DNA from 2 places in the Methylophaga sp. F7 genome. Region 2 is predicted to be linked to the other one. Evidence: riboswitches for the same ligand, from Rfam matches in the RefSeq annotation. Region 2 holds a riboswitch; the other holds the start of a gene.

Region 1 (4,221 bases), on a different replicon from region 2:
CCATCCCATGACTGCTTCTCCAATAATAAAAAAAGGGGAGGCACCCGTCCCCCATAAGGGAAGGTTACTTCCCCTATGGGTTTTTGAGATTCCAAACAGCGTACTGCTTGGACATTGAGGCCGGTTTTAAATAAGTCCGGCTGACTTATCAAATAGATAGTTTTTGGCTATCTACTGGATATCTATTCCGAAACGTACTCTGTGAATACGCTTTGGAATACCCCTGTTGCCAGGGGTAATGTTCTACCAGTCGTGCTGGTCTAACTCTGGGATGGCCTCGGCATCTGAATCCAGTTCAATCATTTCAAAATTATTGTTAAATGCGAACTCAATAACTTTGCAGAGTGAAGGACTGTAATCTCCTCGGAGGTTTCCTGCCAAATCGTTCATATACAGCTTAATAAAGAAGCCGGATTCACGCTCCATCACCATATTGGTCTGAAACGCTGCAATGCGTAATGCATTGATATCGGCCTGCTCAATATGAGAAGTACTTAAAGCGATCACTGGATAGGTTTCCACATTGATTTCCTTGGGATCGACACCTCATACGGAAGAGCCGATCTCCGTGTGGGTTTGGAAAGCCAATGATGTATGGCTAATATAATAGACAAAAAAAGCAGGCAAAAGCCCTTTTTAGCCCCTTTCGTGTTGTTGCCCAGTGTAACTCATTTATTTGAGTAAACCCAACAGACTTCAATTAGTGCATTCAATTAACAAACAATTACTTTCAAATGATCTCATAAGGGTGATTGTGCTATCCAAAGATGAAGCTTTAGCAGAAAGCATCATTAAGATACTTAAATACAGGGATATTTTTAAACCGTTAAATCAATCTACTCATCAAACAGATGATTTCTAAATTAATGATCTGCCATGTGTTAAATACACGATTATCTACGAACACTTCTGAAACGTTCTGGCGTATAGGTAAGGCTAGCCGCCTCTTCTAACGATAAATGCTGTATGGTAATTAAATTGGCATTTACATGCCTAGTCATCTCAACCAATATATTGAAATTTTCTTAACTATGATCAGGAGACAAGAGTCTCACCGGTCAAAGCAGTAATCGAATCCCATTTGCTGCGATTTCAATGATGTTTATCTTTGTTTCATTTACAGCTTTTATTCTCAGAGCCCATTTATAGGTAATAATGTCTTTAACAGCAATTTCGATATTGAGTTTCTGCTCACCAGAAGCTATATAGCCAATTAAACTGCTTCCAAATATTTCCGACTCAAAATCTAACTCTGGAAAAATATCTATCTTGATACATCCCATAACGCAAACTCCATAATGTTAGGAATGAAGCAATTGATTCTGACCCTTTTGGTTTTTGAACTCTGGTACTTTTGATATTGTTTTTCGTTAATAAAAAGTCATCCGGTATTAACCGGATGACACTTATTCAATTAAAAATAAAGCTTAATGTTTTAGTTTTTTGCCATTTTACGACGTAGACCTAAAAAACCAAGCAAGGCTGGTGCGAATAAAAACAATGCTGCTGGTACTGGCAATTCTGAGGGCAGTGCTGCAATGCTCAAATCAAATGAACCAGCCGCACCCGGCATAGGATTAAAAAATGCTGTTTGTCCAGCAAATAACATTCTCGTGAAGGTCAAGCTTGATGATGTTATGGCGAAAGATTCCACTGGAGTAATCATTCCACTGATAGGTTGAGAAAAAGTAACTCTGCCAGGAGTCGCAGGTAAGTTATTAAACGAGAAGTCAAATTTCACCAATGTGTCAACATCACTAGTCACACCAGTGGTGAGAAGAAAAGCGCCTACAAAAGCACTGTAAGTTGCAGCGACCGATACGTTATTACTACCGTTATTGGTAATAGTGTAGGGAGAGGTTACTGTTGGCGTTACGTTAATTGATGCCGCATTAGCTGAAATGCTGAACATTAGTGCAGTAATAAAAAAGAGTGTTTTTTCATAGCATAAGTCCTTAACATTAAGAAAAAAGAAAATGGTGCAATGCAACCCGGCTATCTTTCTTTACTTTAAAGACCCGAAGCTTTCCGTCCTCATTTCACAACGAGTTTGGCGTCTGGTTCAAGTAGAATTTCAAAATTACTTCAATTAAGGACACCATGACATGCTTTTTACGTCTAATCAAACTGTACTTTGGTACAATATAACGCATCTTAATTTTTAGTATAAATTCCTGTTGTTTTTTGTAATAAAGAAGCGAAATCGGGGCAACTATCGTGATAAGTTTTATTTCATATAATCATTTTTTCAATTAGACAAAAGCTTATCGCTAGAAAGTGGTTACGTTAAGGTAAGACATCCTCAATTGGTCTCACCTCCATATCTCAAAGGCCGCTTTCATCAAACACGAATTGCTGAAGCATCTGTCAGAGTGGCCAGCCGAACAGATTGGGTTGCATAGTTTAGTGGTAAGGTTGAAGACATCACCAAATGATTGCTTAGACCTACAAATCAAAACGCATATTGGTGATGTTCACCCCTCTCTACTTGATGTCGAACACTTTTGTGAGCGAATGGTCATCAGCTCGATTGACCGTGCCTGGCGTCGGCTTTCTAAATTACTCACCTCATCCAACTGAAAGATAATAAAGCCCCAGCAAACTCTTCGGAATGGAAAGCCAAACCGGACCACAGAAACCTGGGCGTTAATTCGAGATAATGCGCCGGCAAACGATATCGTCAAAGTTCGTAACCCGCGTGTCAGTCGTTTAGTGACAGTGATTGTATGAACAATAAAATGAAGATGAAAAGATTAATGAATAAAATCATATTATCGCTATTCGCTGGGTTACTCATCTTGGTCTAAGCACTGGCAGATCCAGAATCATTTGAACAAGCAAGAGCTGAGCTTCGTGATCATGTTTATCATGACCAGAATCGTAATGGATCATTAGGAACACTCTATTGTAGCTGTGACTTGGACTGCCGAGGTCGACCACGTGGTGCTGTTGACGCCAAAAGTGTGGGTACCAAGTCAGAAAACAGAAGCTTCGTGTTGAACGCAATGAGTTCGAGCACATATTAAGTAGACTTAGCAACATGCTATCTATTCATAATTAGCTGCTTTAGTTGAAAATATGAATACATAACACTTTCTGAATTTCTATAGCTCAAGATCTTTCAGCCAATACATTTCTCTCGCCTTAGTATTAGCGAATTATAGTGCCTTAGTTTTGTTTATAGATCCGGAGACCCCGAGCATAAGATCTCATACACTATTCAAAATCATCACAAACTTTGTGTTTGTTACATAAAAACAGTGACAGACTCTCACAGACCCAGCAGAGAACTTTTAATTTTGCTAATCTTTTGGGAACTAAGTTATTATGTTGTTAACTAAGACATCAGAATCCATTAATAAAATTAACGAATGTCAGTAAAATTAATTATCAACATGCTCATCTTTATGATTGTGATGCAATCAGGCATAGTTGCGGCTGACATTCATACATATGATTCCAAGACATCACAAGAACATCAGCTTGTTCTTGATGATTCCAATGCAATTCAACAAGCGAACAATGCGTCTTCGCATGATGCACAAAGTACTGGCGATTGTGATTTTTGTATGCATTGTCAGTGTTCACATTTTATCGCCATCTTTAATATTGATGGAATTAATGTTGCTGCTATTCCATACAATTATTTCAACCTCCACCCTAGATCGCCAAAACCTGACTTTACAGTCAGTATGTACCGCCCTCCGAGATCTTGAACTGCTGATGTTTTTGCGGACTTAACGTAAGTCCGTTGTTTGCAGTTAAACAGGATCTAATTTCATGAAAATACACTTTGATCGCACTACAAATGTGCGTGCGCCTGCTATCCGTGCATTGCTTTGTTCGATGCTGGTTGCCTTTTCTGTCTCACCGGTTATTGCCGATAACATTCAACAAACGAAAACGTTGAGTTTAAACGAGGCCATGCAACAAACACTGGCGCAACATCCGGCATTACAGGTTTTTCCAATTCGACAGCAACAACTTGAAGCCCAGAAAAAAACGGCCAATCTCAAACCGGCATATGTTGTTGGTGCTGAGATTGAAAATTTCGCTGGCACTAGAGAACTAAGCGGTATCAAGTCACTGGAAACCACGGTCACTCTCTCCTCTGTCGTTGAACTGGGTGATAAAAGATTGTCCCGTGTTGAACTGGTGGAACAACAAAGTGATGTTGTCCGTGTTGATCGCAAAATAAAAGCGTTGGACTTGCTAGGTCAG
Region 2 (4,221 bases):
GAATCCTGACCGTGCATTCAGCTTTTCACAACTCCCTAATGACGGTGTTGGTCTGGCTCGGCTGGAATTCATTATAAATAATATGATCGGTATTCATCCGAAAGCATTGATGGCCGCCGATAAAATGGATGCGGAAGTACAACAGGTTATCCGCGAAAAAACTACTGCTTATGGCGACCCGGTTGAGTTTTATATCAGCCGTATTACGGAAGGTGTTTCGACTATTGCTGCGGCATTTTATCCATCCAAAGTGATTGTGCGTATGTCCGATTTTAAATCGAATGAATATGGCAACCTCGTTGGTGGCGCTGAATTTGAACCACACGAAGAAAATCCCATGATTGGTTTCCGTGGTGCAGCACGCTACAGCTCTCCGGAATTCGAGGCCTGCTTTGAATTGGAATGTGAAGCGATCAAGCGTGTCCGTGATGTTATGGGTTTAACCAATGTTGAAGTCATGATTCCTTTTGTACGGACGTTGAGTGAAGCTGAAGCCGTCATCAAAATTTTGAAAAAGAATGGTCTGGAACGCGGTAAAAATGGCCTGCGTTTGATCATGATGTGTGAATTACCTTCCAATGCAGTACTGGCAGATCAGTTTCTGGAATTCTTTGATGGCTTTTCAATCGGGTCTAACGATATGACTCAGCTGACATTGGGGCTCGACCGGGATTCTGCACAAATTGCCGCAGCATTTGATGAACGTGATCCAGCGGTATTGGCGATGCTGGAGATGGCGATTAATGCCTGTCATAAAGCAGATAAATACGTCGGTATCTGTGGGCAAGGTCCGTCGGATCATCCTGATTTGGCAGCATGGCTGCTTGAACGTGGAATCAGCAGTATTTCACTAAATCCGGATACGGTGGTCAGTACCTGGCAGGCATTAGCTAAACAGTAAAATCGATTAAATTTACACCAAACAAAATGAGCCCTCCGGGGCTCATTTTATTTCTGTTGATAATTTATTTGGTAGTATCTTTAATTCAATCAAGTACTAGATTCACCGTCGCCTGGTTATGAACCACGCCGTTGATAAGTATTTCAATAGTGTGTTGGCCACCATAGTATTGCCGGGTAGTCAGTTTTAAAAATCCGTGTGACTTCTTTAGATAGATACTTTCCTTGGCCGGTAAAGCGATGTTTTTCCATTTATAAACTTTCGCGGTGGTCTTGCCGTTGTTTTTGACATGCCAGACACGATAATCCACCACCAATTGTTGAGCCTGACTGGTTTTAGAATGGATAGACAACAACATTTCCAATTTTTGACCCAATGTCACATCTTGCTCAGTTAAATCAAAGTCTATCTCAACGGCTGGGTGGTCACTATAACCCAGTAATGGGAATACAGCTGGCTCACCTGCCTTAATCAGACTGCGAAGCCCGTGACGGATAATCCAGCGACGTTGAGGTGTGGAATTTTTCAACCACTCACCACAGATATCGATTACTCGCTGTGGATGGTCTTTACTAATGTCATTTAAATTATTGGCAACCGATTTTTGGACATATTTACTTTTGTCATCTCTGAGCTGACTCAGTATTTCAAATACCGGTTGCGGGTCTTGTTTTAATGCCTTTAAATGCCCTCCCCAAGGTAATCTTGGCCGCATCCCTTCTGATGCCAGTCGCCGGACATGCTCATTCTCATCATCACACCATCGCAATAATTCTTTGAAGGTCAGCTCAAAATGTTGTTCTATGTAGGGTCTGATAGCAAATTCTGCAGTAAACAATGGTGTGAGATGCTTTAACACATCCAGTGCGATTGTCGGCTGCTGCAGCCCTTGCTTTCCAGCATAGTCAATTAATGGCCATGCCATAAAACTATGCCAACCTTTACCGGGCTCCTGATTGGGCCAGTGCGCGGCAACCTGCTTCAACCATTTGGCATTCACAGAGAAATCCTCAACCAGTAATACTGCCAAAACGTTACTAAGATGGTTGACGCGGGTTTTAAGTGGCATGGATTCCAACTGTGACATTGCCATAACCCTGAACTTATCGTCAGGAAAATCCGGTTGATAGCCTTTGATTAATCCTGCTAACACATCGATAGAATTGGCATTTATATGATCTTTTAATAAAGCTGGGGGCGATTCAGCTAACGGATCAGACTTTGCCATTTCAACTCACTCTTTTTTTCAGACATAAAAAAACCGTGGCTCGAAAGCCACGGTTTTTATTTTACGGTATTACGAGAGAGTTAAGCTTGTTGGTTTGCTTTTGTTCTTCTGCGAACAGCCATAAAGCCCATTAAACCTGAACCGAACAACCATACCGCTGCTGGTAAAGGAACCTCACTAATAGGCGGACAGTAGACGCCAGAAACTTCCAGTTTTGACCAAAAAACGTCTTCTGAATTATCGGTGAAAAGCGCTTTCAGTGATAAACCATCAATAATTTCATCAAAAAGACTAGAGCTTAATGAAAAAACATCGTAACCGCCATCTAGCCAGCCAATATGCTCAAGTCCAGTGCCATACCAATTATCTGTATAAGCGAAAATTTTATCCCACCCGAAAATAAAAAAGTTATCAGCATTAGATTTTACAGTTAAAGTTGCTGATTCAATTGTCAAATCAGCTACATCGATACTATCGAAACCCCAGTAAGCGTATTTTCCACTGTTATTAATATCGCCAGTCGTCAAGGTAGTTGAGAAAGGCTGGCTATTATCACAGAGATCACCATTATCACAGTAATGTGGTTTAGGATGATAAAAAGTGGCTGATGCAGTTGTAGAAAAACCTAACATCAAAAGTGTCGCGGCAAAGATTGGTGTTAATAATTTCATTTACATTTCCTTCCTGAAAATGCAACCCGGCTATCTTATTAAGGAAGACCCGTGGCTTTCCGTCTCTTGGCTCACACCAAGGTTGGCACTCAAATATTTAGTATTGCTCCGGTTCATTCCTGGAGCAATGTTGCCTATATTAAAGGAAAAATTTCCTAAAACTATTGTACCTTGGTACTAAATAGGGAACTTTTTTAACTTCAATTTCCGAGTACTTTGTGAACCATTTAAAACTACTAGAAATATTTTCCCATCATTTTTGAAATAATGCGATCGATTCAACATGACTGGTATGAGGAAACATATCCATGATGCCGGTTTGTACAAGCGTATATCCATATTGATTCACCAGTTCACCGGCATCACGGGCCAGAGTAGCGGGGTTACAGGAAACGTAAACAATGGTTTTGGCGCCCAGATCAGCAATCTGACCCAGCACTTCAAACGCGCCGCTTCTGGGAGGATCCAGTAATACTTTTGTGAAACCTTCCTGTGCCCAAGGATAATCTTTCAATTGTGTTATCGTTAAATCAGCCATTTCAAATACAGCGTTGTCCAGACCATTCATCCCGGCATTTCTCTGTGCATGTGCCACTAGAGATTTATCCCCTTCTACCCCAATCACACTACGGACACGTTTTGCCAAAGGCAGGGTAAAGTTACCCAAACCACAAAACAGATCCAGTACCCGATCGGTTTCCTGCAAATCAAGCATCTCAATCGCCTTGGCAATCATTTTATGGTTGATAGCGGCGTTGACCTGAGTAAAATCGCCCGGGGCAAATTCCAGTCTGAGACCTTCTTCAGGTGCATAATGCAATTGTGGTGCTTCAGGCCATAATGGACTGACGGTATCCGGCCCACCTGGTTGTTGATAGATCCACAAATCCTTTTGCTGACCATAGTTAATCAATTTTTGCTTATCCGTTTCACACAATGGATCCATATTCCGGAAAACCAGAGCTGTATTGGCATCATCCATCGCCACTTCTATTTGTGCGATTCGGTTATAGGCTTCAAGGCTGGCAATCATTTCCCCCAGCTCTTCCAGGCGTAATCCAACGCGTGGATCCAATACTTCACATTGCGTTAACTCAGCCAGATAAGGTGACCCTTTTTCTCTAAAGCCGACCAGCACTTTTTCTTTTTTGGTCACATAACGGACACCTAAACGAGCTTTACGTCGATAGCCCCACAGAGGGCCAGTTAACGGTGCTAACCAATTCTCTGGTGTCAGTTGTCCAAAGTGCGAAAGCTGTTCCTTTAAGGTGTCTTGTTTCAGGCTTAACTGAGCTTCTGGTGACATATGCATCAAACTGCACCCACCACACACACCAAAATGTTGGCATTTTGCTTCAACGCGATCCGTGGAGGCAGACTCAATCGAGATTACTTTGGCCTCATCATATTTTTTATGCAGC

Evidence for each region. A riboswitch is a leader RNA that binds a small molecule or an ion and turns the genes downstream of it on or off. The one in region 2 is predicted to bind cyclic di-GMP.
Region 1: it holds a riboswitch for cyclic di-GMP, as region 2 does, so the genes downstream of both, AC08OG_RS16105 (hypothetical protein) here and AC08OG_RS05375 (VPLPA-CTERM sorting domain-containing protein) in region 2, are expected to answer to the same signal.

The regions. Positions count from the first base shown of each region.
Region 1 is NZ_JBWPVL010000002.1:165,021-169,241, reverse strand. Features, by position in the region: gene AC08OG_RS16120 (hypothetical protein) at 1-9, opposite strand, end outside; gene AC08OG_RS16115 (DUF5983 family protein) at 244-522, opposite strand; gene AC08OG_RS16110 (hypothetical protein) at 1,059-1,283, opposite strand; gene AC08OG_RS16105 (hypothetical protein) at 1,436-1,990, opposite strand; cyclic di-GMP riboswitch class I at 1,983-2,065, opposite strand; gene AC08OG_RS16100 (hypothetical protein) at 3,372-3,716, shown strand; gene AC08OG_RS16095 (TolC family protein) at 3,781-4,221, shown strand, end outside.
Region 2 is NZ_CM166511.1:1,043,383-1,047,603, reverse strand. Features, by position in the region: gene ppsA (phosphoenolpyruvate synthase) at 1-901, shown strand, start outside; gene AC08OG_RS05380 (DNA alkylation repair protein) at 987-2,129, opposite strand; gene AC08OG_RS05375 (VPLPA-CTERM sorting domain-containing protein) at 2,210-2,800, opposite strand; cyclic di-GMP riboswitch class I at 2,818-2,897, opposite strand; gene rlmD (23S rRNA (uracil(1939)-C(5))-methyltransferase RlmD) at 3,054-4,221, opposite strand, start outside.